DNA from 2 places in the Streptomyces sp. NPDC003027 genome. Region 1 is predicted to be linked to the other one. Evidence: predicted binding sites of a transcription regulator. Region 1 holds the regulator's gene; the other holds the start of a gene.

Region 1 (7,310 bases):
ACGGTCAAGGAGGTCGCCGTCGCGAACCTCCTCGCCGAGCTCCTGCCCGTGCTCGACGACGTCGGCAGGGCCCGGGACCACGGCGAGCTCGTGGGCGGGTTCAAGTCGGTGGCCGAGTCGCTGGAGACCGTCGTCGCCAAGATGGGTCTGCAGCAGTTCGGCAAGGAGGGCGAGCCCTTCGATCCGACGATCCACGAGGCCCTCATGCACTCGTACGCGCCGGACGTCACCGAGACGACCTGCGTGGCGATCCTGCAGCCGGGGTACCGGATCGGCGAGCGGACCATCAGGCCCGCGCGCGTGGCGGTGGCCGAGCCCCAGCCCGGGGCGACGCCGGCCGCGAAGGAAGAGAAGACGGCCGACGAGGAGAGCGGTGGGCCCGAGGAAAGTGCGTGACCTGGTCCGACGGAGGACCGGGACGCGTGCCCCGCGGGCCGGCGCGATGATCGTCCGGGAGGAGGGACGCCGATGAGCACGAAGGACTTCGTCGAGAAGGACTACTACAAGGTCCTCGGCGTCCCCAAGGACGCCACGGACGCCGAGATCAAGAAGGCGTACCGCAAGCTCGCCCGCGAGAACCACCCGGACGCCAACAAGGGTGACACCAAGGCGGAGGAGCGCTTCAAGGAGATCTCCGAGGCGAACGACGTCCTCGGCGACCCCAAGAAGCGCAAGGAGTACGACGACGCCCGCGCGCTCTTCGGGAACGGCGGCTTCAGGGCCGGACCCGGCGGCGCGGGCGGCACGTTCAACTTCGACCTGGGTGACCTCTTCGGCGGCGCCCAGGGCCCCGGTGGGCCCGGCGCCGGTGGGTTCGGCGGCGGTCTCGGGGACGTCTTCGGCGGACTGTTCAACCGGGGCGCGGGCGGCGGTCCGGGCACGCGGACGCAGCCGCGCCGCGGCCAGGACATCGAGTCCGAGGTGACGCTCAGCTTCACCGAGGCCATCGAGGGCGCCACCGTTCCCCTGCGGATGTCCTCGCAGCAGCCCTGCAAGACGTGTTCGGGCACCGGCGACAAGAACGGCACGCCCCGCGTCTGCCCGACCTGTGTCGGCACCGGCCAGGTCTCGCGCGGCGGGAGCGGTTCCTTCTCGCTCACCGACCCGTGCGTGGACTGCAAGGGACGCGGCCTGATCGCCGAGAACCCCTGCGAGGTCTGCAAGGGCAGCGGCCGGGCCAAGTCCTCCCGCACCATGCAGGTCCGCATCCCCGCCGGTGTCTCCGACGGCCAGCGGATCCGGCTGCGCGGCAAGGGCACCCCGGGCGAGCGCGGCGGCCCGGCCGGCGACCTCTATGTCGTCGTCCACGTCGACGCCCACCCGGTCTTCGGCCGCAAGGACGACAACCTCACCGTCACCGTGCCCGTCAGCTTCGACGAGGCGGCGCTCGGCGGCGAGATCAAGGTGCCGACCCTGGGCGGCCCGGCGGTGACACTGAAGCTGCCCGCCGGTACGCCCAACGGCCGTACGATGCGCGCCCGTGGCAAGGGCGCGGTCCGCAAGGACGGCACGCGCGGCGATCTGCTGGTGACGGTGGAGGTCGCGGTGCCCAGGGAACTGGACGACAAGGCCCGCGAAGCCCTCGAGACGTACCGCGAGGCGACGGCGGGCGAGGACCCCAGGGCAGAGCTCTTCCAGGCCGCGAAGGGAGCTTGACGCGATGGACAGCCGACCGGGGCGCAGCCGCAACCCGTACGAACTGACCGACGAGACGCCGGTGTACGTCATCTCGGTGGCGGCACAGCTCTCGGGTCTGCATCCGCAGACCCTGCGCCAGTACGACCGTCTCGGCCTGGTCTCCCCGGACCGCACGGCCGGGCGTGGCCGGCGCTATTCGGCCCGTGACATCGAACTGCTGCGCACCGTCCAGCAGTTGTCGCAGGACGAGGGCATCAACCTGGCGGGCATCAAGCGCATCATCGAGCTGGAGAACCAGGTCGCGGCGCTGCAGGCCCGGGTCGCCGAGCTGTCGGCGGCGGTCGAGGGCGCGGCGGCGACGCTGCGTCAGCGCGAGGCCCAGGTGCACGCCTCGTACCGGCGCGACCTGGTGCCGTACACGGATGTGCAGCAGGCGAGCGCCCTGGTCGTCTGGCGCCCCAAGCGGCCCGGCGTCGAGTAGCGGGCTGCTCCCGTACGCGACGAGGCCCCCTCCGCTTCCTGCGGAGGGGGCCTCGCCGTCGCCCCGGACTACGGGATGAGCTCGCCGACGATGTCCCCGACCGTCTCCCACCAGGGTGAGGCGCCGGTCCCGAACGCGGCGGCCAGGGCCGTGCCGACGGCCCGGTCGCGGGGGGCCGCGCCGGGCTTCCAGTCGTCGACGACCCGACCGTCGCCGGAGCACCGCAGAGTGCCGATCTTCCGGCCGTCGCGGGTCAGCCGGCTCTCGTCGTACCCGCTGGGCACCAGGCGGTAGCGCGCCCCGTCGACCCGGACGTCGACCCGGTACGACCACCGCAGCAACCGGCCCCGCGCGGGCCGGATGCGGGCGGGGCGCCCGTCGACGGTGAGGGTGAGGGCGGTACGGTCGCGGGTCCCGATCGGGATGAGCCGGTTCACCGGGGTGCCGGGCGCGCGGACGAGCTCCACGGTCGGCAGGTGGGGACCGGTCACGCGCAGGGTTCCGGCGGGGCCGTCGAGGTCGATCTGGACGTACAAGGTCAGTTTTCCTGCTCCAGGATGCCGGACCTGGCGATGAGGTAGCCGAGTTGGGCGCGGCTGCCGCTGCCGAGGGCGGCGGCGAGCTTGGCGATGTGGGCGCGGCAGGTCCGGACGTTCATGCCGAGGCGGCGGGCGATGGCCTCGTCGACGTGGCCCGCGACGAGGAGTTTGGCGATGGAGCGCTGGACTCCGCTGATGTCGTCGGTCTTGATGTCGTAGGGGATCTCCTCCTTGATCGGCACGGCCAGCTGCCAGAACTGGTCGAAGACGCCGACGAGGTAGGCGACGAGACCGGGGTGGCGCAGCTCCAGGGCCACCTGGCGGTCGCTCCGGGCCGGGATGAAGGCGACCTCCCGGTCGACGATGATCAGCCGGTCGATGATCTCCTCGAGGGTGCGGACCTGGACCTCCGGTCCGACGTGTTCGAGGTAGGCGAGGGTGAGTTCGGTGTGGCGCGCGGTGTGCTGATAGAGCGTCCGCATCCGGATGCCGCGCCCGAGCAGCGGCGACACCCGCTTGAGCGCCTCGCTCAGGGCGTGGGCGGGGCGTCCGCCGCCGGGCTGGACGGTCAGCAGCTCCTGGCTGCAGTTGGCGACCACGCGGTCCAGGGTGGCGTTGATCCTGCCGATGCCTTCGAGCACCGTGATGGCGTGGGTGGCGGGCTGCTCCTGGGCGCTGATCGCCATGAATGGCTCGAACGCGTCGGAGAGCGCGACCGCGAGCCGCCGGCGCTCCAGGATGTCCCGCTCGATCGGCTGCAACAGCTGGGCCAGCGCCGAGGAGGGCGGCACCGGTCGAAGCCACTGGGCGTCGTCCGGATCCGGGTGGAGGAGCGAGAGATCGAGGAGGCAGGGCGTCTCCGCCGCCTCTGACCGGGGTATTCGTCCTGTGCGCAAGGCGCTCGCGTACAGGTCCGCGCCTGCCTTGCACAGTTCTGCATGCGAATGAGGGTGACCGGTTTCGTCCGGTTGTTTCTGCATTCGTACACCCCCAGGCTCCTGCATCTCAGGAACATGATGCATGGGTTTGGTGGTGGAAGAGGAGAGAGTAAGCCATCGTCTTAGTCGCGGGGGTCGCAAAGAGACGTTGCCTTCAAGTGAGGTTGCTCGGTGATGATGAAGAAGCTCATACGCGCAGTGGCCGGAGTCGCCTTCATCGCGGCTGCCACAGTGGGAGCGCTGGGGGCGGTCGAGGATCCCGGTTGGCACTCGGAGCGGGCGAACACGCGGGTCGCTCCTGCCGACCCCGGCTGGCACTCCGAGCCGGCGCTCGTGACCACTGCCCTGGGCGACCCGGGCTGGCATGTGGCGCCGGCCGCGGTGAACGACCCCGGCTGGTCCTCCGTGGGCGCATGAACGTTCCCGACGACTCTCGCTTCCGTCGCGAGATGGCGACGGCGTACCGCTCCGGGTGGCATTTCATCGACCTCGTCACGGCTGTGCCGCACAGTGGCGATTCGTTGATGGTCACCCTCTTCGGTGAGCCGATCATCATCACGCGAGGTGAGGACGAGGACATCCGCGCCTACCGGTGTCTGCGGCGGCCTCGTGGCGCCCCGCAGCCCGTCCGCTGTGCCATCCGGTACGGCATGATTTTCGTCAATCTCGATCAGCGCGACCATCAGCTGGTCGAGTCCGAAACCATCACCGCCACCCCCCGCAGTGCCTGAGCGGTTCCCCCGTCGTTGTAGATCGCTCAGGTACTACCCCCACACAGCGGCGCCATCGCGGACCTGAAACGCGATGGCGCCGCTGTGCTGTCCGCGCACTTCCCGTACGGCCCCACCGGCCCGGCCCGGACGCGACCGCTACGCGCGGCCCATCGCCCGGGTCAGCGCGATCTCGATGACCACCCGGTCCGGGTTCGGGGAGGGTGTGCGGCCGTAGCGGGCGGCGTAGCGCTCGACCGCGTCGGCGACGGCCTCCGCCTCCGTGCGGATCCGGGCCACGCCCTCCAGGGTCGCCCAGCGGCCCTTGTCCACCTGGCAGACCGCGACCCGCGCCCCCTGCGGGCCCGCCGCCAGGACGTTGGCGACCTTGTGGCTGTGCTTGTTGGTGATCACCCGCGCCAGCCCGTTCTCACCGCCCTCCGGGTCGTATGTCACGCCCACCGCCACCACGTGCGGGGTGCCGTCCGGGCGGGGTGTCGTCAGGGTGCACATGTGGTACTCGCGCCAGAAGCCGAGGTACGAGTCGCTGGGGTTCCTGGGGTCGGTCGCCATGTCGCGAACCCTACCCTTGAGCGGAATGGACTCAACTTTGTGTACGCTGGATGAGTCATACGCGAGCGACAGCGCCTGACAGGAGGAGACCGCACGTGGACGCCGAACTGACCAACAGGAGCCGTGACGCCCTCAACGCGGCCACCAGCCGTGCCGTGACCGACGGGCACCCCGATCTGACCCCCGCGCATCTGCTCCTCGCGCTGCTCGCGGGCCAGGAGAACGAGAACATCACCGACCTGCTCGCCGCCGTCGAGGCCGACCAGGCCGCGGTACGGTCCGGTGCGGAGCGGCTGCTCGCCGCCCAGCCCAGCGTGACCGGCTCCACGGTCGCGCCGCCGCAGCCCAACCGTGAGCTGCTCGCCGTCATCGCCGATGCCGCCGAGCGCGCCAAGGAGCTCGGGGACGACTACCTGTCCACCGAGCACCTGCTCATCGGGATCGCGGCGAAGGGCGGACAGGCGGGCGACGTCCTCGCCCAGCAGGGGGCGAGTGCGAAGAGCCTGCTCGACGCGTTCCGGAAGATCAGGGGAGGGCGCCGGGTGACCACACCCGACCCGGAGGGTCAGTACAAGGCACTGGAGAAGTTCGGTACGGACTTCACGGCGGCCGCGCGGGAGGGGAAGCTCGACCCCGTCATCGGGCGCGACCAGGAGATCCGGCGCGTGGTCCAGGTGCTCTCCCGCCGCACCAAGAACAACCCCGTCCTCATCGGTGAGCCCGGCGTCGGCAAGACCGCCGTCGTCGAGGGCCTCGCCCAGCGGATCGTGAAGGGCGACGTCCCCGAGTCCCTGAAGAACAAGCGCCTGGTCGCCCTCGACCTCGGCGCGATGGTCGCCGGCGCCAAGTACCGCGGCGAGTTCGAGGAGCGCCTGAAGACCGTCCTCTCCGAGATCAAGGAGAGCGACGGGCAGATCATCACCTTCATCGACGAGCTGCACACCGTCGTCGGCGCGGGCGCCGGCGGCGACTCCGCCATGGACGCGGGCAACATGCTCAAGCCGATGCTGGCCCGCGGGGAGCTGCGCATGGTCGGCGCGACGACCCTCGACGAGTACCGCGAGCGGATCGAGAAGGACCCCGCCCTGGAGCGCCGCTTCCAGCAGGTCCTGGTCGCCGAGCCGAGCGTCGAGGACACCATCGCGATCCTGCGCGGCCTCAAGGGCCGGTACGAGGCCCACCACAAGGTCCAGATCGCCGACTCCGCGCTCGTCGCGGCCGCCACGCTCTCCGACCGCTACATCACCTCCCGCTTCCTGCCCGACAAGGCCATCGACCTCGTCGACGAGGCCGCCTCCCGGCTCCGGATGGAGATCGACTCCTCGCCCGTCGAGATCGACGAGCTCCAGCGCGCCGTGGACCGGCTGCGCATGGAGGAGCTGGCACTGAAGAACGAGAGCGATCCCTCCTCCGTGCAGCGGCTGGAGAAGCTGCGCCGCGACCTCGCCGACAAGGAGGAGGAGCTGCGCGGTCTGACCGCCCGCTGGGAGAAGGAGAAGCAGGGCCTCAACCGCGTCGGTGAGCTGAAGGAGAAGCTCGACGAGCTGCGCGGCCAGGCCGAACGCGCCCAGCGCGACGGCGACTTCGACACCGCCTCCAAGCTGCTGTACGGCGAGATCCCGGCGCTCGAGCGGGAGCTGGAGGCGGCCAGCGAGGCCGAGCAGGAGGCCGCCCGGGACACCATGGTCAAGGACGAGGTCGGCCCGGACGACATCGCGGACGTCGTCGGCTCCTGGACCGGCATCCCGGCCGGCCGCCTCCTGGAGGGCGAGACGCGCAAGCTGCTGCGCATGGAGGAGGAGCTGGGGCGGCGGCTGATCGGCCAGTCCGAGGCCGTCCAGGCCGTCTCCGACGCCGTGCGCCGCACCCGGGCCGGCATCGCCGACCCCGACCGGCCCACCGGCTCCTTCCTCTTCCTCGGCCCGACCGGTGTCGGCAAGACGGAGCTGGCGAAGGCGCTCGCGGACTTCCTCTTCGACGACGAGCGGGCCATGGTCCGCATCGACATGTCGGAGTACGGCGAGAAGCACAGCGTGGCCCGGCTGGTCGGCGCGCCTCCCGGCTACGTCGGTTACGAGGAGGGCGGCCAGCTCACCGAGGCGGTGCGCCGCCGGCCGTACAGCGTGGTCCTGCTCGACGAGGTGGAGAAGGCGCACCCGGAGGTCTTCGACATCCTGCTCCAGGTCCTCGACGACGGCCGGCTCACCGACGGCCAGGGGCGGACGGTGGACTTCCGCAACACCATCCTGATCCTGACGTCCAACCTCGGCAGCCACTTCCTGATGGACCCGCTGACCTCGCAGGAGCAGAAGCGGCAGCAGGTCCTGGAGGTGGTGCGGGCCTCGTTCAAGCCGGAGTTCCTCAACCGGCTGGACGACCTGGTGGTCTTCTCGGCGCTCGACAAGGCCGAGCTGCGCCGGATCGCGGGGCT
Region 2 (21,289 bases), on a different contig from region 1:
CAGGCGGGACGGTGGTGGTGCTCGACGGGGTCACCCCGCCCCCCGGGGACGACGGATGTGTGCACGGCGTCCCCTGGTTCACCTCGCGCCTCGGCGGAGCTTTGACCGAACTGTCCAGTTCTCGGCGCGAGATGACGCTGCCCGAGATCCTGTCGCTGGCAATCGGGCGCACCGCGGACGCCCACCGCGAGAGCTGTGACCTTTCTCACGTACGCACTCCGCAGGCGACGGTCGCGATGGCCCGCTGGAACGAGGAGCGGGTGGAGCACCTGGTGCTGTCCGACGCCGTCCTGCTCCTGGAGGCGCCGGACGGGGCGGTACGGGCCGTGCTCGACGACCGGCTGGACCACGTCTCGCCGGAGACCCTGCGCTCGGTCGAGGCGACGGATCTGCTGCGCAACCAGGAGGGCGGCTTCTTCACGGCCGCGGCCGACCCGGCGGTGGCGGGGCACGCGGTGACCGGCACGACGGCCCGTTCGTCGGTACGGGCCCTGGCGGCGCTCACGGACGGCGCGGGGCGCTGGGTGGAGCTGTTCGGCGAGGGCGACTGGTCGGACTGCTTCCGGCTGCTTCGGAACGAGGGGGCGCACGGGCTGCTCCGCCGCGTACGGGCGCTGGAGGCGCGCGGCGATCGGGGCGCCCGGGGGCCGAAGGCGCGGGACGCGGCGGGCCGCTTGCGGCGCTGGAAGCGCCACGACGACGCGACGGCGGTGTACGCGGAGCTTTAGGCCGTGGCCGCGAAGACGGGGCCTGGCGCCTCAGCAGGCCTCGTCCCGGCGCCTCGACAAGACTCGTCCCGGCGGCTCAGCTCTCCGCGCGTGCGTTCAGCTGGTGCAGCAGCCGGGCCAGTTCGGCGACCTCGCCGCGGTCCCAGTCGGCGAGCTTGCGGACGTACCGCCCGCGTCGCGCGTCCCGTACGCGCCGGAAGCGGCCCTTGCCCTCCTCGGTGAGCCGCACGAGCGAGGCGCGCCCGTCGGCCGGGTCGGGGTCGCGGGCGACGAGGCCGAGGTCCTCCAGGGCGCGCAGCTGGCGGCTCATGGTCGCCTTGCCGACACCGAAGTAGCCGGCGAGGTCCGTGGCGCGCTGCGGCCCCGCGTCGTCGAGGCGGACGAAGAGTCCGTACGCGGCGGGCTCCAGTTCGGGGTGGACCTCGCGGGCCATCTCGCCGGACTGGGCGCGGGCGCGGCGCAGAAAGACCGCCAGTTCCCGTTCCAGGGCCAGGAATTCCTGGTCCACACCACTTCGCGTGGTCGGCGTGGTGGGGTCGCCTTCGCTTCCCGTACCGCTTCCGTGCACGTCAGCACCCCTCGCGCGCTTTCCGGCCGCTGAAACTTTCTTTCACCGCGGTCCATCGCCGCAGCTCCACCAGTATTTCGCAGGAGTAGACCAACGGCAGCACCCAGGCCCCCTTCCGCCGCACCGGTCTACGTGCGTAGCGTCTGCCCCGGCGTCTTCGCTGACATGTCCACACCAGGACATGCCGACCTCGCTCTCCCACCGAGCCTTTCGGAGGCACGCAATGCCCGTGCACAGATCCGGAAAGACCCTCGCCGGCGTCGCGCTCGCGGCCCTGGCCCTCCTCCTGCCCGTCACCCTCTCCGGCACGGCGACCGCCGCCGGCGACCGCGGCGCCCGGCAGGTGCCGGCCCGCGGTTCCGCCTGGATGGGCATGGGGGTGCCCGAGCACGACGGCCAGGGCGGAAAGCCCGGCGGCATCTCGATCCAGGCCACCCAGACCGAGGGAGTGGACGTCTCCAGCCACCAGGGCAACGTGGCCTGGTCGACCCTGTGGAACAGCGGGGTGAAGTGGGCCTACGTCAAGGCGACGGAAGGCACCTACTACAAGAACCCGTACTTCCCGCAGCAGTACAACGGCTCGTACAACGTGGGCATGATCCGCGGCGCGTACCACTTCGCCACGCCCGACACGGCGACGGGCGCGGCGCAGGCCGACTACTTCGTGAACAACGGCGGCGGCTGGTCCCGGGACGGCAAGACGCTGCCCGGTGCGCTGGACATGGAGTGGAACCCGTACGGCGCGACCTGCTACGGCAAGACGCAGTCCGGGATGGTCGCCTGGATCCGCGACTTCGTGAACCGGTACAAGTACCGGACGGGCCGTGACCCGGTGATCTACACGGCGACCAGCTGGTGGAAGCAGTGCACGGGCAACTACAGCGGCTTCGGTTCGACCAGCCCGCTGTGGATCGCCCGGTACGCTTCCACGGTGGGCGAACTCCCGGCCGGCTGGCCGTACTACACGATGTGGCAGTACACCTCGACCGGCCCGACGGTCGGCGACCACAACCACTTCAACGGCGACCTCTCCCGCGTCCAGGCCCTGGCCAACGGCTGAGCCTCCGCCCGTCCGACGGCCCCCCGGGTGCGCGGCACACCCGGGGGGCCGTAGGTCGTCCGGCCGTTACGCCGCCACCCCGACCGGGACCTCCGCCGGGGAGAGGGCGATCTCCAGCACCTGGCGGACGTCGGTGACCGGATGGACCTCCAGCTTGTCGAGGATCTCGGCCGGGACGTCGTCCAGGTCGGCCTCGTTGCGCTTGGGGATCACGACCGTCGTGATGCCCGCCCGGTGCGCGGCGAGGAGCTTCTGCTTGACGCCGCCGATCGGCAGGACCCGTCCCGTCAGCGACACCTCACCCGTCATCGCCACGTCCGTACGGACCAGGCGGCCCGAGAGCAGCGACGCCAGCGCGGTCGTCATCGTGACACCCGCGCTCGGCCCGTCCTTCGGGACCGCGCCCGCCGGGAAGTGGATGTGCACGCCGCGGTCCTTCAGACCGGTGACCGGCAGCTCCAGCTCCGCGCCGTGCGAGCGCAGGAAGGAGAGGGCGATCTGCGCCGACTCCTTCATCACGTCGCCCAGCTGGCCGGTCAGGGTCAGTCCCGCCGCACCCGTCTCCGGGTCGGCGAGCGACGCCTCCACGAAGAGGACGTCACCGCCCGCGCCCGTGACCGCGAGGCCGGTCGCGACGCCGGGGACGGCGGTGCGCCGCTCCGCCGGGTCCTGCGCCGACTCCGGCACGTGGTGCGGGCGCCCGATCAGGCCCCGCAGGTCGTCCGGGGTGATCGTGAACGGCAGCTCCCGGTCGCCCAGTTCGTGCTGTGCCGCGACCTTCCGCAGCACGCGCGCGATCGAACGCTCCAGGGTGCGGACGCCCGCCTCCCGGGTGTACTCCCCCGCCAGCTTCCGCAGCGACGCCTCCTCCAGGACGACCTCGCCGGGCTCCAGGCCCGCCCGCTCCAGCTGCCGCGGCAGCAGATGGTCACGGGCGATGACGATCTTCTCGTCCTCCGTGTACCCGTCGAGCCGCACCAGCTCCATCCGGTCGAGCAGCGCCTCCGGAATGGACTCCAGGACGTTCGCCGTCGCCAGGAAGACGACGTCGGACAGGTCGAGTTCCACCTCCAGGTAGTGGTCACGGAAGGTGTGGTTCTGCGCCGGGTCGAGGACTTCGAGCAGGGCCGCCGCCGGGTCGCCGCGGAAGTCGGAGCCGACCTTGTCGATCTCGTCGAGCAGGACCACCGGGTTCATGGACCCGGCCTCCTTGATCGCCCGTACGATCCGGCCGGGCAGGGCCCCCACGTACGTACGGCGGTGGCCGCGGATCTCCGCCTCGTCGCGTACGCCACCGAGCGCGACGCGGACGAACTTCCGTCCCATCGCGTGCGCGACGGACTCGCCGAGCGAGGTCTTGCCGACACCGGGCGGGCCGACCAGCGCGAGCACGGCGCCTCCGCGCCGGCCGCCGACCACGCCGAGGCCCCGCTCGGCCCGCCGCTTGCGCACGGCGAGGTACTCCGTGATCCGCTCCTTCACGTCCTCCAGGCCGGCGTGCTCGGCGTCGAGGACCCCCTTCGCGCCCTGGATGTCGTACCGGTCCTCGGTGCGTTCGTTCCACGGCAGTTCGAGGACGGTGTCGAGCCAGGTGCGGATCCAGGAGCCCTCCGGGGACTGGTCGCTGGACCGCTCCAGCTTCTCGACCTCCTTGAGGGCCGCCTCGCGGACCTTCTCCGGCAGGTCGGCGGCCTCCACGCGCGCGCGGTAGTCGTCGGACTCCTCGCCCTCCGCCTCGCCGTTGAGCTCCCGCAGCTCCTTGCGCACGGCCTCGAGCTGGCGCCGGAGCAGGAACTCGCGCTGCTGCTTGTCCACGCCCTCCTGGACGTCCTTGGCGATGGTCTCGGCGACCTCCTGCTCGGCCAGGTGGTCGCGCAGCTGCGCGGTGGCGAGCTTGAGGCGGGCGACCGGGTCGGCCGTCTCCAGGAGCTCGACCTTCTGCTCGACGGTGAGGAAGGGCGAGTAGCCGGAGTTGTCGGCGAGCGCGGAGACACCGTCGATCTGCTGGACCCGGTCCACGACCTGCCAGGCGCCGCGCTTCTTCAGCCAGCTGGTGGCCAGGGCCTTGTACTCCTTGACCAGCTCGGTCACGGCGCCGGGCAGCGGGTCGGGCACGGTCTCCTCGACGACGCTGCCCTCCACCCAGAGGGCGGCGCCGGGACCGGTCGTCCCCGCGCCGATCTTCACGCGGTCGCGGCCCCGGATGAGCGCGCCGGGGTCGCCGTCGGAGAGCCGTCCGACCTGCTCCACGGTGCCGAGGACGCCTGTCCCGGCGTACGTCCCGTCGACACGGGGGACGAGCAGCACCCTCGGCTTGCCGCCCCCGGGGCGCGCGGCGGCCTGGGCGGCTTCCACCGCAGCGCGTACGTCGTTGTCGGACAGGTCGAGCGGCACCACCATCCCCGGCAGCACGACCTCGTCGTCGAGCGGCAGCACGGGCAGGGTGAGCGTCGGGTACTCCGTCGACTCGGCGGTGTCAGCAGTCATGATCTCCCCTTCGGCAGTCAAGTTGAGCTATGCCGACTCAATGCTTGTGAGCCCATGAATGTTCCCCGCGGCGCGTTCGCTCTGAGCGATCGCCCGCTTCCGTTCCTGTGACGGGACGACCTCGACGGCGACCGTACGTCCCATGCCGGAGCGCCCGAGGCGGACCAGGCCCATCCCGCCCGCGCCGAGGCGGGCGATCGGACGGTACGGGCCGATGTGCGTGCGGTCCTGCCCGTCAGGTGTTCCAGGGTGGAGGGGTCAGCCCTTCAGGTGGGGGCTCAGATGCCGGCACAGCTTCATGAAGAGGTCGAGGTTGGGGACCTGGTACACCTTCGACATCTCCGGAGCCGTCGACCTCCTCTGGGAACCGTTGAACATCAGGGTCCCGGTGTGCAGGCCCAGTTCGGTGAGGTCCGCCCAGGCGACCGAGTACTTCTTGTCCGAGACGCCCTGCTGATCGACCGTGTAGGGGCCGAAGCCCACCCTCTCGCCCCGCTGGATGCGCGTGACCGTCCCGGCCAGCTGGGCACGGGTGACGCACTCCTGGATGTGGTCACCCCATACGTGCGGGTACAGGAACCCGGCGCCGTTCACCCACGAGGTGACACCGAGGGCCGTCTTCTCGGACTTGAGCAAGGGAGGTCTGCCGAAGCCTATGTTCAGGGCGCTCCCCGCCGGGTCGATCAGCGTCGAGCAGGCTTCCGCGGCGCCGCCGTTGATGGTCCTGCGGTACTGCAGGACGCGCACGGTCCCCCAGTCGTACGCGGCCGTATAGCCGTCCGGTGCCGTGACGATCAGACCGCCCTTGAAGAAGTAGAGCCTCCAGTCCCGCCACTTCCTCCACCCGAAGCCCTGTTTCGTCGCGAACGTGTCGATCCAGTCGTCCAGGCCGCTTCGGGCGGCCAGAGCAGCGATGGAGGCGGGCGGCCGCTCCTTGCGGATGTGCTCGATCTCGTCCTTTGCCATGTGGCGATCCCCCTAGATGGACGACGGAGATCCCACGGTAGAACAGAGGCCCAACTCGCGGGTGAGGGTTGCCCTGTTGCGGCGAGTCCGAGCCCCCGCGCATCGGCCGCGCGACCCGGCCGACCGGCGGCGCCGTAACGGGTTTGTCCCGAAGACGCGCGCTCCGGGAGGATGGCCGGACGACCCGACGAGCCCGAGATCGGAGCGAGTGAACATGCCGAGCCCCGTCACCCTCGACCGCCGCGAGGGACCGTACGGCGAAGTCGTGCTGCGCCGGCGCGGCGAGCACTTCGAGATCATCGCCAACGGCACCTTCCTGATGGACACCTCCGACGGACGCTCCGAACGGCTGCTGATCGACGCGGCGATGGACGCACTCGGCGGGCGCCACGGCGCCTCCGTCCTGATCGGCGGCCTGGGCGTCGGCTTCTCCCTCGCACACGCCGCGGCGGACCCGCGCTGGGCGCGGATCGCGGTCGTCGAGCGGGAACAGGCCATCATCGACTGGCACCGCGCCGGCCCGCTGGCCGCCCTCTCCGGCGAGGCGCTCGCCGATCCGCGCAGCGTGATCCTGCACACGGATCTCGTGGAGTACCTCCGCACTTCACCCGACAGCTACGACGCGCTCTGCCTGGACATCGACAACGGGCCCGACTGGACCGTCACCGACGGCAACGAAAACCTTTACCGCGCCGAGGGCTTGGCGGCCTGCGCCGAGCGTCTGAACCCCGGCGGAGTCCTCGCCGTGTGGTCCGCTCGGCCCTCCGCCGATTTCGAAGACTCCTTGCGGAATGCCGGATTCAGCGGGGTACGGACGGAAGAGATCCCCGTTGCCCGGGGCGTCCCTGACGTGGTGCACCTCGCCATCCGGCCTGCGTAGCCGGGACGCCGCCGCTGCCTCTACGCTGCTGAGCGACATCAGCTACGCAAGGCAGGGCAATGGAGCAGACACACACCACTCACCACGGTGCGGCGGCCACTCCGGGCGCGCAGCGGCGGGTGCTGGTCGTCGAGGACGACACGACGATCGTGGATGCGATCTCCGCGCGACTGCGGGCGGAGGGGTTCCTCGTCCAGACGGCGACCGACGGCCCGGCCGCGGTCGACGCGGCCGAGGCGTGGCAGCCGGATCTGATGGTGCTCGATGTGATGCTGCCGGGCTTCGACGGTCTGGAGGTCTGCCGCCGGGTCCAGGCGCAGCGCCCGGTCCCGGTCCTGATGCTCACCGCGCGGGACGACGAGACCGACATGCTGGTGGGGCTCGGCGTCGGCGCCGACGACTACATGACCAAACCGTTCTCCATGCGCGAGCTGGCCGCCCGGGTGCACGTCCTGCTGCGCCGGGTCGAGCGGGCCGCGATGGCGGCGGTGACGCCGCGCAGCGGGATCCTGCGGCTCGGCGAGCTGGAGGTCGACCACGCGCAGCGCCGGGTCCGGGTCCGGGGCGAGGACGTGCACCTGACCCCGACCGAGTTCGACCTGCTGGTCTGCCTGGCGAACACCCCGCGGGCGGTCCTCTCCCGTGAGCAGCTGCTCGCCGAGGTGTGGGACTGGGCGGACGCCTCCGGCACCAGGACGGTGGACAGCCACATCAAGGCGCTGCGCCGGAAGATCGGCGCGGAGCGGATCCGTACCGTCCACGGCGTCGGATACGCGCTGGAGACACCGGCGCCGTGAGCCGGCGACGGGAGGGTCGCACCGGGCGCCGGATATCGATCTCGATCAAGACCAAGCTGGGCACACTGGTCGTCGGCGCGGTCCTGCTGACCTCCTGTCTCGCGCTGGTGGCCATCCGGACCTCCACCGAGTTCCGCTACATCACGATCTTCGCGATGATCGCGACGCTGCTGATCACCCAGTTCGTGGCGCAGTCCCTGACGGCGCCGCTGGACGAGATGAACACGGTGGCCGGGTCGATCTCGCGGGGCGACTTCAGCCGGCGGGTGCGCGGTGCGGGCCGCCGCGACGAGCTGGGCGACCTCGCCTCCACGATCAACCGGATGGCGGACGACCTGGAGGCCGTCGACCGGCACCGCAAGGAGCTGGTCGCCAACGTCTCGCACGAGCTGCGCACCCCCATCGCCGCGCTGCGGGCCGTCCTCGAGAACGTCGTCGACGGCGTCTCCGAGGCCGATCCGGAGACGATGCGGACGGCGCTGAAGCAGACCGAGCGGCTCGGCCGCCTGGTGGAGACGCTGCTCGACCTGTCACGTCTCGACAACGGTGTCGTCGCGCTGCGGACACGCCGCTTCGAGGTGTGGCCGTATCTGTCGGGGGTGCTCCGGGAGGCCAATCTGGCCGCCTCGCAGCGCGGCCTCACCTCCAGCTCCGGGCTGCACAACCGTACGGACGTCCATCTGCACCTGGACGTGTCGCCGCCCGAGCTGACGGCGCACGCGGACGCGGAGCGGCTGCACCAGGTGATGGCCAACCTCATCGACAACGCGGTGAAGCACTCGCCCGCGCACGGCCGGGTGACCGTACGGGCCCGGCGCGGCCCGTGGCCGGACTCGCTGGCGCTGGAGGTCGAGGACGAGGGGCCGGGCATTCCGGAGGCGCTGCGGCACACGGTCTTCGAGCGGTTCAACCGCGGATCGGTGCCGGCCCAGTCGGGTCCGGGCAGCGACGGCGGTACGGGTCTCGGCCTGGCGATCGCCCGCTGGGCGGTGGATCTGCACGGCGGGGAGATCGGAGTGGCCGAATCATCACGCGGCTGCCGGATCCAGGTCACCCTTCCGGGCAGCTTTCCGGCACGGGATTGACGTAGGGTCGAACCGGAAGGACACGTTCTCCGTGTACGTGGTCAGGGATGCGAGCCCCCGGGGGTCGCAACCCCCGTCTCCCCTACCCGGGAGAGGGCAGAACCACGCTTGTTTCCCGCCATTCCCTGCCCCGAAACACCTCGTCAAGTGTGACTTGCGCGACGTTGGAGTGCCCGGCCTGCACCTCTCGGCCAGGGAGGCGTAGCCTTTATTTCCGCTGTCCATCACCTTGTGAAGCGGAAGAGGGCGGTTACCGCCGTGTCGTCTCAGTCCCCCAGTAACTCGAGCATCTCCACCGACCAAGACGGGCAGGGTCAGAACCCTGCGACCGCCTTCGGCGCCAATGAGTGGCTCGTCGACGAGATCTACCAGCAGTACCTCCAGGACCCGAATTCGGTCGATCGTGCCTGGTGGGACTTCTTCGCCGACTACAAGCCCGGCTCCTCGGACACTCCCGCCGCCGCGGGGGCGGCCGGAGCCACCCCGACCCCGCCGGCCACGCCGACGGTTCCGAGCGCGCCCGCCGCGCCGCAGGCGGGCCCCGCACAGGCCGCGCCTGCCGCACCGGCGGCCCCCGCTCAGGCCGCACCGGCTCCGGCGCCCGCCAAGCCGGCCGCCGCCGCTCCGGCCGCGCCCGCCCCGGCCAAGGCTCAGGCCCCCGCCCCGGCGGCCAAGGCCCCCGAGGCCCCGGCCGCCGCCGCGCCGGCCACCGAGGCCCCTGCCGGGCCCGAGCTGATCACCCTGCGCGGCCCCGCCGCCGCCGTCGCGAAGAACATGAACGCCTCGCTGGAGGTGCCGACGGCCACGTCCGTCCGCGCCGTCCCGGTGAAGCTGCTCTTCGACAACCGGATCGTGATCAACAACCACCTCAAGCGCGCCCGGGGCGGGAAGATCTCCTTCACGCACCTCATCGGGTACGCCATGGTGCAGGCGATCAAGGCCATGCCGTCGATGAACTACTCCTTCGCGGAGAAGGACGGCAAGCCGACCCTGGTCAAGCCGGAGCACGTGAACTTCGGCCTCGCGATCGACCTGGTCAAGCCGAACGGCGACCGCCAGCTCGTCGTCGCCGGCATCAAGAAGGCCGAGACCCTGAACTTCTTCGAGTTCTGGCAGGCCTACGAGGACATCGTCAAGCGCGCCCGCGTCGGCAAGCTGACGATGGAGGACTTCTCCGGCGTCACGGTCTCGCTGACCAACCCCGGCGGCCTCGGCACCGTCCACTCCGTGCCGCGTCTGATGCCCGGGCAGTCGGTCATCATGGGCGTCGGCTCGATGGACTACCCCGCCGAGTTCCAGGGCACCTCGCAGGACACCCTGAACAAGCTGGGCATCTCCAAGGTCATGACCCTGACCTCGACCTACGACCACCGGGTCATCCAGGGTGCCGCCTCGGGCGAGTTCCTGCGGATCGTCGCCAACCTCCTCCTCGGCGAGGACGGCTTCTACGACGACATCTTCAAGGCCCTGCGCATCCCCTACGAGCCGGTCCGCTGGCTCAAGGACATCGACGCCTCCCACGACGACGACGTCACCAAGGCCGCGCGCGTCTTCGAGCTGATCCACTCCTACCGGGTCCGCGGCCACGTCATGGCCGACACCGACCCGCTGGAGTACCGCCAGCGCAAGCACCCCGACCTGGACATCACCGAGCACGGCCTCACCCTGTGGGACCTGGAGCGCGAGTTCGCGGTCGGCGGCTTCGCCGGCAAGTCGATGATGAAGCTCCGCGACATCCTCGGCGTGCTGCGCGACTCGTACTGCCGCACCACCGGCGTCGAGTTCATGCACATCCAGGACCCGAAGCAGCGCAAGTGGATCCAGGACCGCGTCGAGCGCTCGCACTCCAAGCCGGAGCGCGAGGAGCAGCTGCGGATCCTGCGCCGTCTGAACGCCGCCGAGGCGTTCGAGACCTTCCTCCAGACCAAGTACGTCGGTCAGAAGCGGTTCTCCCTGGAGGGCGGCGAGTCCGTCATCCCGCTGCTCGACGCGGTCATCGACTCCGCCGCCGAGTCCCGCCTGGACGAGGTCGTCATCGGCATGGCCCACCGCGGCCGTCTGAACGTCCTGGCGAACATCGTCGGCAAGTCGTACGCGCAGATCTTCCGCGAGTTCGAGGGCAACCTCGACCCGAAGTCGATGCACGGCTCCGGCGACGTGAAGTACCACCTGGGCGCCGAGGGCACCTTCACCGGCCTGGACGGCGAGCAGATCAAGGTCTCGCTCACCGCCAACCCCTCGCACCTGGAGGCGGTCGACCCGGTCCTGGAGGGTGTCGTCCGCGCCAAGCAGGACGTCATCAACAAGGGCGGCACGGACTTCACCGTCCTGCCGGTCGCCCTCCACGGTGACGCGGCCTTCGCCGGCCAGGGTGTCGTCGCCGAGACGCTGAACATGTCGCAGCTGCGCGGCTACCGCACCGGCGGCACGGTCCACATCGTCATCAACAACCAGGTCGGCTTCACCGCCGCCCCGGAGTCGTCGCGCTCCTCGATGTACGCGACCGACGTGGCCCGCATGATCGAGGCGCCGATCTTCCATGTGAACGGCGACGACCCGGAGGCCGTGGTCCGCGTCGCGCGGCTCGCCTTCGAGTTCCGCCAGACGTTCAACAAGGACGTCGTGATCGACCTCATCTGCTACCGCCGCCGCGGTCACAACGAGGGCGACAACCCGCAGTTCACCAACCCGCAGATGTACAACCTGATCGACAAGAAGCGTTCGGTGCGCAAGCTGTACACCGAGTCGCTCATCGGTCGCGGCGACATCACGCTGGAAGAGGCGGAGCAGGCGCTCCAGGACTTCCAGGGCCAGCTGGAGAAGGTCTTCGCCGAGGTCCGCGAGGCCACCTCCGCCCCGGCCCCGGCGCACAGCCCGGAACCGCAGCCCGAGTTCCCGGTCGCCGTCACCACCGCGGTCTCCCAGGAGGTCGTGAAGCGGATCGCCGAGTCGCAGGTCAACATCCCGGACCGGATCAAGGTCCACCCGCGCCTGATGCCGCAGATGCAGCGCCGCGCGGCCTCCATCGACGACGGCACGATCGACTGGGGCTTCGGCGAGACCCTGGCCATCGGCTCGCTCCTGATGGAGGGCACCTCGGTCCGGCTGTCCGGGCAGGACTCCCGCCGGGGCACCTTCGGCCAGCGGCACGCGGTCCTGGTCGACCAGGAGACCGGCGAGGACTACACCCCGCTGCTCTACCTCGCCGAGGACCAGGCCCACTACAACGTCTACGACTCGCTGCTCAGCGAGTACGCGGCGATGGGCTTCGAGTACGGCTACTCCCTGGCCCGCCCGGACTCCCTGGTGATCTGGGAGGCCCAGTTCGGTGACTTCGTCAACGGCGCGCAGACCGTCGTCGACGAGTTCATCTCCTCGGCCGAGCAGAAGTGGGGCCAGACCTCCGGCGTCACGCTGCTGCTGCCGCACGGCTATGAGGGCCAGGGCCCGGACCACTCGTCCGCCCGCCCGGAGCGCTTCCTCCAGATGTGCGCGCAGGACAACATGACGGTCGCCATGCCGACGCTGCCGTCGAACTACTTCCACCTGCTGCGCTGGCAGGTCCACAACCCGCACCACAAGCCGCTGATCGTCTTCACCCCGAAGTCGATGCTGCGTCTGAAGGCGGCGGCGTCGAAGGTGGAGGAGTTCACCACCGGCGGCTTCCGCCCGGTGATCGGCGACGAGTCGGTCAAGGCGGCCGACGTCCGCAAGGTCGTCTTCTGCTCCGGCAAGGTCTACTACGACCTGGACGCCGAGCGTCAGAAGCGCGGTGTCACGGACACGGCGATCATCCGCCTGGAGCGCCTGTACCCGCTTCCGGGTGCCGAGCTCCAGGCCGAGATCGCCAAGTACCCGAACGCCGAGAAGTACCTGTGGGCGCAGGAGGAGCCGGCGAACCAGGGTGCCTGGCCGTTCATCGCGCTCAACCTGATCGACCACCTGGACCTGGCGGTCGGCGCCGACATCCCGCACGGCGAGCGCCTGCGCCGGATCTCGCGTCCGCACTCCTCGTCCCCGGCGGTCGGCTCGGCCAAGCGCCACCAGGCCGAGCAGCAGCAGCTGGTCAACGAGGTCTTCGAGGCCTGACCCGCTGTCCGTTCCCGTACGGCCGGAGGCCCGGCACCCCGCGAGGGGTGCCGGGCCTCCGGCGTGTCCGGTGAGATCAGACGTACGCCTCGAAGTCCCAGTAGGGCCGGTTCCGCTGGCGTGCGGAGAGGGTGTGGGGGTGCTGGGCGCCCAGGGTGCGGGTGAGGGTGAGCAGCGCGTCCTCCTCGACCTTCCCGGCCTCCTCCACCTCGCGCAGGCCGCGCAGGTCGGCGGCGAGGGCGATCTGGCAGGAGAGGGTCAGCGGATGGTCGTTGCCCAGGACGTGGCGGGCCCGCCGCAGGGTGTCGCGGCTGAGCTCGGTGGCGTCCGCGACCCGGCCGTTGAAGTTCCGGGCCGCCGCCGCGTTGAGCGCGCAGCCCAGGACCCAGGGGTGGTCGGGGCCCAGAGAGGCGGAGAGGCCGGCCAGGGACGCCTCCAGCATCGCCATGGCGTCGGCGCGCTCCCCGGCGGCCTGCATGACGAGGCCGGTGTTGGCGAGCATGCCGGTGGCGAAGGGGTGGGCCGGTCCGAGGAGGGAGCGGTAGCCGGCCTCGGCCTCGGCGATGAGGTCCCTGGCCTTGGCCAGGTCGCCGTGTTCGCGCAGATAGTTGCCGTAGTCGTTGACGAAGGAGAGCGTGACGTAGTGGCCGCGGCCGTGGACCTGTTCCAGCTGGTCGAGGACGCTGGACATCAGCGCGCCGATGTCCTGCTGGGAACCGCCTTCCCTGCGGCGGCACAGGGCCAGCTGGGCGCGGGCCTTGAGGGTCTGCGGGTGCAGCGGGCCGAGGACCTGGACGTGCATCCGGAGGGTGGACTCCTGTCGGGCCAGGGCGTCCCGGTAGTGGCCGAGGAGCCGGAGGTCCTGGGCGCAGGCGATGCTGGAGTTCAGGGTGTTGGCGTGCCGGGGGCGCAGGATGGTCTCGCGCCGGGCGAGGGTCTCGACGTCGAGTTCGTACGCCTCCTGGTAGCGGCCGAGCAGGCGCAGTCCGACGCCGAGGTTGTAGCGGGCGACGAGGGTGACGAACTCGGTGTCGCCGAGGAGCCGCTGGGCTTCGTTGAGGACGTCCCGCTGGAGCGCCTCGGCCTCCGCGTACTGGCCGAGGTGGCGCAGGTCGCTGGCGATGGCTCCGTTGCAGAGCATGATGCCGAGCTCGTTGGGCGGTGAGGCGCGGCGCAGCCGCTCCTGGAGGGCGTGGTCGAGCTGGTACGCCTCGCGGAACCGGCCGCTGGAGCGCAGGACGTTGCCCTCCTGGGTGGTGAGGTCGAGGAGGGGCTGGGAGAGGGGGTCCATGAACCCGGTCCAGCTGGTGCGGATCTTCTCGGCGAGCCGGACGCCCGCCGTGAACTCGCCGCTGCGGTAGCAGTAGCGCAGGCAGTTGAGGACGGCGTTCTGGATGCGCGGGTTGCGGCTGGTGAGGGCGCCGGACGGCTCCAGGTGCGGCAGCAGTTCGGCGTACCGGGGCCAGTGCCGGCTGTCCATCGGGTTGCCGGGGTCCGCCTCGGCCAGCAGGGTGCGGACGGCCTTGCGGTGGGCGGCGCGGTGGGGTCCGTCGGTGAGCCGGGAGACGATGTCGTGGACGAGCCGGTGCATGTGCACGGACTCCTGGTGCGGTCCCATCTCCGTGCTGCTGGCGGGGCCGCGGGTCTCGCGGGTGAGGACGGAGTAGTTGACGAGCGTGTCCAGGGCACGGGTCCAGGCGGGCAGGTCGTTCGCCATCCAGCGCAGGTCCTCGGGGAGGTCGGCCTGGGGGTAGGCGCGGACGACGCCGAGGGGGATCCGGCCGGGGGCGAAGGAGGCGCACAGGCTGAGGATCTCGACGGCCTGCGGCTGGGCGCGTCGGAGCCGGTTGATCAGTATCGACCAGGAGGTGAGGGAGGCGTTGGGGAAGCCGTCGCCCTGTGCGGGTTCGTCGACGGTGGAGAGCCGTCCTTCCCGGACCATGCGCAGGTACTCGGGGACCTCCATGCCGGACTCGCCGAGCCAGGCGGCGGCCTGGACGAGCGGCAGGGGGACGTCGCCGAACTCGGCGGCGACCTCGTCGGCCTCCGGCCCGGTGATGTGCGGGGCGCGGCGCATGAGGTAGGCGGTGGACTCGGCCCGGTCGAAGCTGGGTACCTCGACGATGTCGGTGTGCTCGCCCCAGCCGCGGTTGCGTGAGGTGATCAGGACGTGTCCGGGGCCGTGGGGCAGCATGACGCCGGCGCCGTCGGTGTCGTCCCAGCCGTCGAAGACGACCAGCCACCGGGACTGCGGGTCGCCCCTGCGCAGCGCCTCGCGTACGGCGCGGATGCGTTCGCCGGGTTCGTTGCCCGCGGCGAGCCCCAGTTCGGCGGCGAGTTCGCCGAAGCGGTCGCGCTGGACGTTGCGGTCGTCGGAGTTGACCCACCAGACGACGTCGTAGTCGGGGCTGAAGCGGTGGGCGTACTCGGCGGCGATCTGGGTCTTGCCGATGCCGGACATGCCGAGCAGGGTGCAGGCCGCGTTGCCGCGTTCGGCGTCCATGAGGCGCTGCTGGAGCTCGGTGAGCAGGTCGTCGCGGCCGGTGAAGCGGGGGTTGCGGCGCGGGACCTCGCCCCAGATCTCGGGGGGCGTGTCGGGGTAGCGGGCGAGCGTTCCGGGCAGGACGCGGCGGTTCGCGGAGCGGCGTGGTTCGACGGCGAGCCGGGAGAGCAGACGGGCCTCGGCCTCGTCCTCCCCCACGCCCCACAGGCTGACGGGTTCGAGGACGGCGGTGGCGGGGAGCAGCGGCCGGTTGGTGAGGTTGACGGCGGCGAACCGGTCGGCGTGGGCGGCGACGAAGCCGCGCAGGACGTCGTTCCATTCGCCGGCCGGTCGGGGGCCGAGTTCGAAGAACCAGTCGTTGAGGACCAGGAGGACCTGGCCGCGGGCGAGCAGCAGATCGCCGAGGGAGTCCTCGAGGGGCACCTCGCGTGGGGGGTCCCAGCGTTGCAGGGTGACCCTGAGGCCGTGGCCTTCGAGGCGCTGTGCGATCCAGGTGGCCCAGGGGCGGTGATAGCCCGGGAAGACCACCAGGACATGCTCCGGCGCCCCGGCGCCGCCCGACCGCCCTTGTTCCGCCATCAACGTCTCCCTCTTCCGTTCACGCGCCACGTGCTGTCATCGTTCGTCGACACAGTGTTACCCACGGGCCTTGCGGCCGGTGTCGAGGCTCGCATGGTGCCTGTTCATTTCACGGACGAACTCCCGCCCGGTGATGGTCAGTTCATCGGATTCAAGCAGGATCGCGAGCGCCCCGCCCACCTGATCGTGGAAGCGCTCGAACTGCTGCCCGGCCCCCGTCCGCCACGCGGTCGGCAGCCCGTCGGTCGCGGCGGCCCGGCGCCAGAGGTCGGTGAGGGCGAGATGGGCGTAGGCCCCCTGGAGCACTCCGGCGATGGGCCGTGGATCGGAGCGCCAGCCGACCTGGTGGCGGGCCGGCCGCCCAGGGCGGTGCAGGGGTACGACTTCGTGCAGCGCGGCCAGTTTGCTGTGGTGGATCTCGTGGACGAGGGTTTCGGCCATCGTCCGCGCGCTCGACGGCAGGGAGGCGAGGACGGCTCCGGGCGCCGCGCGGAGGGTGGCGCTCATGGGTGCCTGCCGGGGGCCGCCGGCGGTCAGCGGGACGACCGTCCGCACCACCCGTGCCACCTCCGCCGCGCGGGCCGGGTCGACCTGCCGCAGCAGGTGGCGGGCGGCGCGCCAGCGCCCGGACCAGGCGCCCGCGTCCGTGCGGGCGTGCTCGGTCGCGGCACGGGGCGGGGCGCCGACCCCGTCCGGTGGCACCCGGTAGGGGTCCAGGTCGTCGAGGACGGCGGTGGCGCCGGGCAAGGTGCGCAGCGGGGTCCAGCCGGGGCCGAGCCCGGTCAGCGTGCCGGAGCGGGGGTCGGCGAGGAGGAGGACGGCGTGGCCGGTACGGGACCCTTCGGGGCCCAGCCGTACGACCCTGGCGGCGGTCCGCAGCCGTATCCGCTCCTCCTCCACCCGGAGCCGTCCGACGCCGGTCAGGGAGAAGACGCCACCGGGCGCCGAGACGGTGAGGTCGAGCGGGCAGCCGGCCCGCAGGGCGGCGGTGACGGCGATGGACTCCAGCCGGTCGAGCCTGCGGTCGAGGGCGGGCCCCTCGGGTGCGGCGAGCGCGGCGGCGAGCCACGCTCCGGTGGTCGGATAGTCGAGGACCGCGCGGACCACGCGCGGGTGGGTGCGCTCAGCCTGTTCGAGGAGGGTCCAGGCGGCCTCGAAGCGCCGGACCACGGCGCCGTCCACGCTCTCGCGCCGGCGCTGGACGCGTATCAGCAGGGCCTTGAGGAGCAGCAGCCGACGTGAGCGGAGTCCGGCGTCGAGCCTGGCCATCGCGGACGTCGCCGGGCCGGTCCTGGCCAGCTCGGCGAGGTCGGCCGCGGACAGCGGGGCGGCCGTCATCGTCCGCCCCCGGGACCGGCCACCGGCCGTGGGCGGCATCTGACCGGAAAAAGGCGGTGGGCGCGGTGGACGTCAGGGGTTGCCCTCGCTGACCCAGGACTCGCCCAGCTCCAGCGACCGGCCGAGCACCCGGTCGACCGCGGCCACGAGGTCGGGATGGTCCATGACGCGCAGGGTCCGCAGGTCGACAGCGGTGAGATCGGGCAGGGGCGGAGCCTGACCGGCGTCCCGGTCGACACCGGTCGCCCACTCCGTGTGCTCCAACACCCTCGGCTCCTCCTCACCGACGCCTGTCCCCCACGGTCGTAGCGGCGGACCGGTTCTTCCCGACGCCAGGAAGTCAGAAACCCGTTCGACTCAACTGCGCCCATTCACGCCCCCCGTATCCAGCCGTCTCCGCGCTCGCCTCTCAGGCCGTCTCGCTCCAGGCCCACCAGGGCGGTGCGATCCGGCGGCGGTCGCCCTCGGAGAGCCGCGCCGTGGCCCGCTCCCGTCCGGTGCCCGTCGCGGCCAGCGACTCCCTGGTCCGTTCGACGTCGTTCCGGTCCACCTCCACCCCGGCGGCCACCAGTCGCGACCACTGCTCGGCCGCGGCGCGCAGCACCGTACGGGCCCGTCCGTTCCGCCCCATCAGCCGCAGGACGGCGCCTTGGGCGTGCAAGGCGCGGGCGCCGGTGACGGTGCCCGGGGTGTCGCCGTGGGCGGCCCTGGCGTCCTCCCAGGAGCGTTCGTACGCCGTGAGCGCGTCGGCGAGCACGCCGTCCCGGGCGGTCTCGCTCAACTCCAGTCTCACCCGGCCCAGTTGCAGCCACACCTCGGAGCGCGTGCCGGCGTCCCGGGTGGTCCGGGCGGCCTGTTCGAGGAGGTGGCGGCTCTCGAACAGGTCGGGCAGGAAGCCGGCTCGGTGGAAGCGCAGGGCGAGCACGCTGCCGATCAGTATCCGGGCACGGTCGCGGCCCGGAGCGTCGGCGGGCAGGCGGGTGAGGGCCTCGCGCAGCACGCTCTCGGCCCGGTCGACCGGTTGCGTGCCGGTGTCGGCCGCGGCGCGGCGCATGAGCGACTCGCCCCAGGTCATCAGGATCCGTCCGCGCCGCTCGCTGTCGTCCGGGGCGAGCAGCGTGGCCTCCTCGTAGGCCGCGTCGGCGGCCTGCGCGTCGCCGACGGCGTCGTACAGCCTGGCCCTGGCCGTCGTCCAGCGCAGCCGCAGAGCGGCGCTGTCGCCGAGGGTGCCGCCCGCCCGGTCGAGTACGGAGGCGATCTCGGCCGGGTCGGCTCCGGCGAGGTGCAGGGCGTCGGCAAGGTCGAGCAGGACGGGGCCGCTCTCGGTCAGGCGCAGTGCGGCGGTGAGTTCGGCGACCGCTGCCGGGCCGTCGCCGCGGGCGAGCAGCAGACGGCCCCGGCGCAGGTGGAGGAGGTGGAGCGCGGGGTGGTCGGTCTCGGGCCAGTCTCCCGGGTCTCCGGCGAGCGCGTCGAGGGCGGCGTCCAGGTGGGCGGGGTCGTCCGTGTGGCGCCACAGGGCGTGGTGGACGACGGCGAGTTCGAGCCGGGCGTCGGCCCACTCCCGGCTGCCGGTTCCGGCCAGCTCGGCGGCCCGGGCCAGCTCGGCCACGGCCCGGGTGAGCAGCTCGTGCCGCCGCCGTGTGCCGCGTACGGCGCCGGTGCCGGCCTCGGCGTGCAGGATCCGGCCGAGCACGATCCGGGCGCGGACGGCATCGTCTGGGAGCGCCGCCTCGGCCCGTTCGCGGGCGTCGGCGAGGAGCGACGGGTCGGACTGGCCGCGGCCCCGCGCGAGCAGCCGTTCGGCCTCGGCGAGCGGTTCGGGGGTGACGAGGTCGGGGTGGTAGAAGCGGAGCACGCGCGCGGGGATGCGGGCGAAGAGTTCCGGCTCGGGGCCCAGCGGGCCGGTCGGCTCGTCGGACTCGTCCGCCGTCGCGGGCTCTTCGTCCTCGGGGTCGTGGCCGGCGAGCCGGGCCGCCGCGAGCGCGGGGAAGTTGCGCATGCTCTGGCCGAAGTTGCGCTCCACGTACGCCGAGCAGTGCTTGAGCACGAGAGCGGCCGCGCTGCGGTCCAGCGAGCCCAGGAGGTACTGCTGTACGCCCGGGGGGTAGCTGAAGCAGGGGTACGGGGAGGGGCCGGGCAGTTGTCTCAGCAGCCCGCTGAGGAGGACCTCGGCCAGCTCCATGGGGCCGGTGTCGGGGAGCATCGCGCGCTGGACCAGTTGCATGACGGGGAGGGTCAGCGGCGCGGCCGCCAGGTGGACGGCGAGCCGGAGGGCGCCGGGCGAGGCTCCGGCGCGGAAGGCGCTCAGCAGTTCGTCGTCGCCGCGCGGGGGCCGGGGCGGTGCCGCGGGCGGCGCCGCGCGCTCCCGCCGTACCGCCTCCGGGTCGATCCGGGCGGCCCAGCCGCGGACCGGGCCGGCGCCGTGGCCGCTGAACAGCCGGGCCCAGGAGGCGAACGCCTCCGGGGTGGGTGTGAGGACGGGTACGGCCCGGCTGTCGGCCGGGACCGGCTCCCAGGGCTCCTCGTCGGGCTGGAAGACGGTGTGTCCGCCGGGGGTGGAGGGGCGCAGCAGCGTACCGGGCTCGACGGTGAGCGCGGTGCGCGGCCACAGGCGCGGGGGCAGCGGCTGCACGACGGCGAGCGGGGACTGCCGGGGCCACTGGTGGATGAGCCGCTGGACCGCGCCGCGCTGCCAGAGGGGTCCGACGCAGTCGCTGACGATCAGGGTGAGGCGGCGGCCGGTGGGGTCGTGCAGCTGGTCGGCCGGGCGCAGCCGGGGGCGGCCGTCGGTGCCCGATGTGGTGGTGACGAGCGGCGGGCCCTCGCCGGTGTCGTACAGGCGGTGGACCTGGACGTCGCGGAAGGCGCCGGACTGCTGGCAGGCCTGGCGCAGTTCCTCCACCATCCTGGCCCAGACGACCATGGCGGGACCGGTGTCCATGAGGAGCTGGATGTCGGGGCGGCGGCCGGCGGCGGGGCGCAGGACCGGCGTGAGGATGCCCGCGGCGGCGGTGCGCTCGGCCGTCGCCTCCTCGTCGAGGAGGCCCTCGCCCGGCCGGGGCGGGAACAGGGTGGAGTGCCGCAGGGGACGGAGCGCCTTCTGCAGGCCGAGCAGCCCGGGCAGGGCGTTGGCGCCGGGCGCGCGTACGGGCAGGGCCGCGCCGCCGCGCACGCCGGCGCCGCCCCGGCGGGCTCCGCCCGACTCCATGTGGAGGGCGACGGTCTCGGAGGTGCGGTCGCCGCGGAGGTCGGGGGCGGGGCCGGTCTCGCGGATCTGCTCCGTCCCCGCGCCGCCGGCCCGTTTGCGCCCCTCGCCGGACGGGCCGGGGGCGGGCGGGCCGGTGGTCCGCTCCGCGCCCGGGTCCGCGGGCGCGTGCGGCAGCCACTGGGCCAGCCAGACCGCGTCCGCCATCTCCTCGGCGGTCGGGTCCTGGCCACCGGCCCGCAGTCTGCGGGTGAGCTCTTCCAGATGCATCCGATGCATCCGGCCATCACCTCGGCTGATCGAGCGGCTGCATGAGCATGTCCGCGATGCGTTCCCGGGTCACCCGCTCGGTGCGGGGGGCGTGCTGGGTCAGGTAGATCGCGTTGAGGAGCTGGTCGGTGGCGATGACCTCGCCGGGTTCACGGTTCAGGAAGCGGCTGACCAGGCCCTGCTCGCCGGCGGCGGCCTCCGCCCCAAGATGGGCCTCGATCATGGCGCCCAGCTGCTCCTCGCCCGGCGGCTCCAGTTCGAGGCGGATGCAGCGCCGCAACAGGGCGGCCGGGAAGTCCCGTTCCCCGTTGGAGGTGAGCACGATGAAGGGGAAGGTGCTGCAGCGGATCCGGCCGCCGTGCACCGGCACCTTGCGGCCGTCGTCGGTGAGCACCTCGACCACGGGCTCCCGGTCGGCGAGCCGTTCCAGCTCGGGGATGGCGAACTCGCCCTCCTCCAGCGCGTTCAGCAGGTCGTTGGGCAGGTCGAGGTCGCTCTTGTCGAGCTCGTCGATGAGCAGCACGCGGGGCCGCTCGGAGGGAAGCAGCGCGGTGCCGAGCGGTCCCAGCCGGATGTACGAGCCGATGCCGGCCGGGGCGGCGGCGGGCACGGGCGACCCGGCCTGGGCGCGCTCCAGCTGGACGTCCTGGAGGCGTCCGATGGCGTCGTAGCGGTAGAGGCCGTCCTGCAGCGTCGAGCGGCTGACGATGGGCCAGCGGAGCACGCGGCCGAGC

What was found. The regulator HspR, encoded in region 1, represses chaperone genes until heat shock. The targets are predictions, from matches to a motif close to TTGAGNNNNNNNNNCTCAA.
Region 2: lon (endopeptidase La) is a predicted target of HspR. The motif match lies at 4,866-4,884, and genes of this name have one in related genera.

What each region holds. Positions count from the first base shown of each region.
Region 1 covers NZ_JBSFTU010000008.1:363-7,672, forward strand. The annotation lists gene grpE (nucleotide exchange factor GrpE) at 1-396, shown strand, start outside; gene dnaJ (molecular chaperone DnaJ) at 469-1,656, shown strand; gene ACWDX6_RS08475 (heat shock protein transcriptional repressor HspR) at 1,661-2,119, shown strand; gene ACWDX6_RS08480 (hypothetical protein) at 2,188-2,655, opposite strand; gene ACWDX6_RS08485 (helix-turn-helix transcriptional regulator) at 2,658-3,638, opposite strand; gene ACWDX6_RS08490 (hypothetical protein) at 3,771-4,013, shown strand; gene ACWDX6_RS08495 ((2Fe-2S)-binding protein) at 4,010-4,327, shown strand; gene ACWDX6_RS08500 (pyridoxamine 5'-phosphate oxidase family protein) at 4,466-4,879, opposite strand; gene clpB (ATP-dependent chaperone ClpB) at 4,975-7,310, shown strand, end outside.
Region 2 covers NZ_JBSFTU010000048.1:8,856-30,144, reverse strand. The annotation lists gene ACWDX6_RS26450 (hypothetical protein) at 1-728, shown strand, start outside; gene ACWDX6_RS26445 (MarR family winged helix-turn-helix transcriptional regulator) at 805-1,296, opposite strand; gene ACWDX6_RS26440 (lysozyme) at 1,520-2,356, shown strand; gene lon (endopeptidase La) at 2,423-4,843, opposite strand; gene ACWDX6_RS26430 (DUF6585 family protein) at 5,102-5,809, opposite strand; gene ACWDX6_RS26425 (spermidine synthase) at 6,024-6,689, shown strand; gene ACWDX6_RS26420 (response regulator transcription factor) at 6,749-7,486, shown strand; gene ACWDX6_RS26415 (HAMP domain-containing sensor histidine kinase) at 7,483-8,571, shown strand; gene ACWDX6_RS26410 (multifunctional oxoglutarate decarboxylase/oxoglutarate dehydrogenase thiamine pyrophosphate-binding subunit/dihydrolipoyllysine-residue succinyltransferase subunit) at 8,830-12,660, shown strand; gene fxsT (FxSxx-COOH system tetratricopeptide repeat protein) at 12,737-15,742, opposite strand; gene ACWDX6_RS26400 (aKG-HExxH-type peptide beta-hydroxylase) at 15,800-17,080, opposite strand; gene ACWDX6_RS26395 (hypothetical protein) at 17,153-17,347, opposite strand; gene ACWDX6_RS26390 (SAV_2336 N-terminal domain-related protein) at 17,490-20,564, opposite strand; gene ACWDX6_RS26385 (AAA family ATPase) at 20,572-21,289, opposite strand, start outside.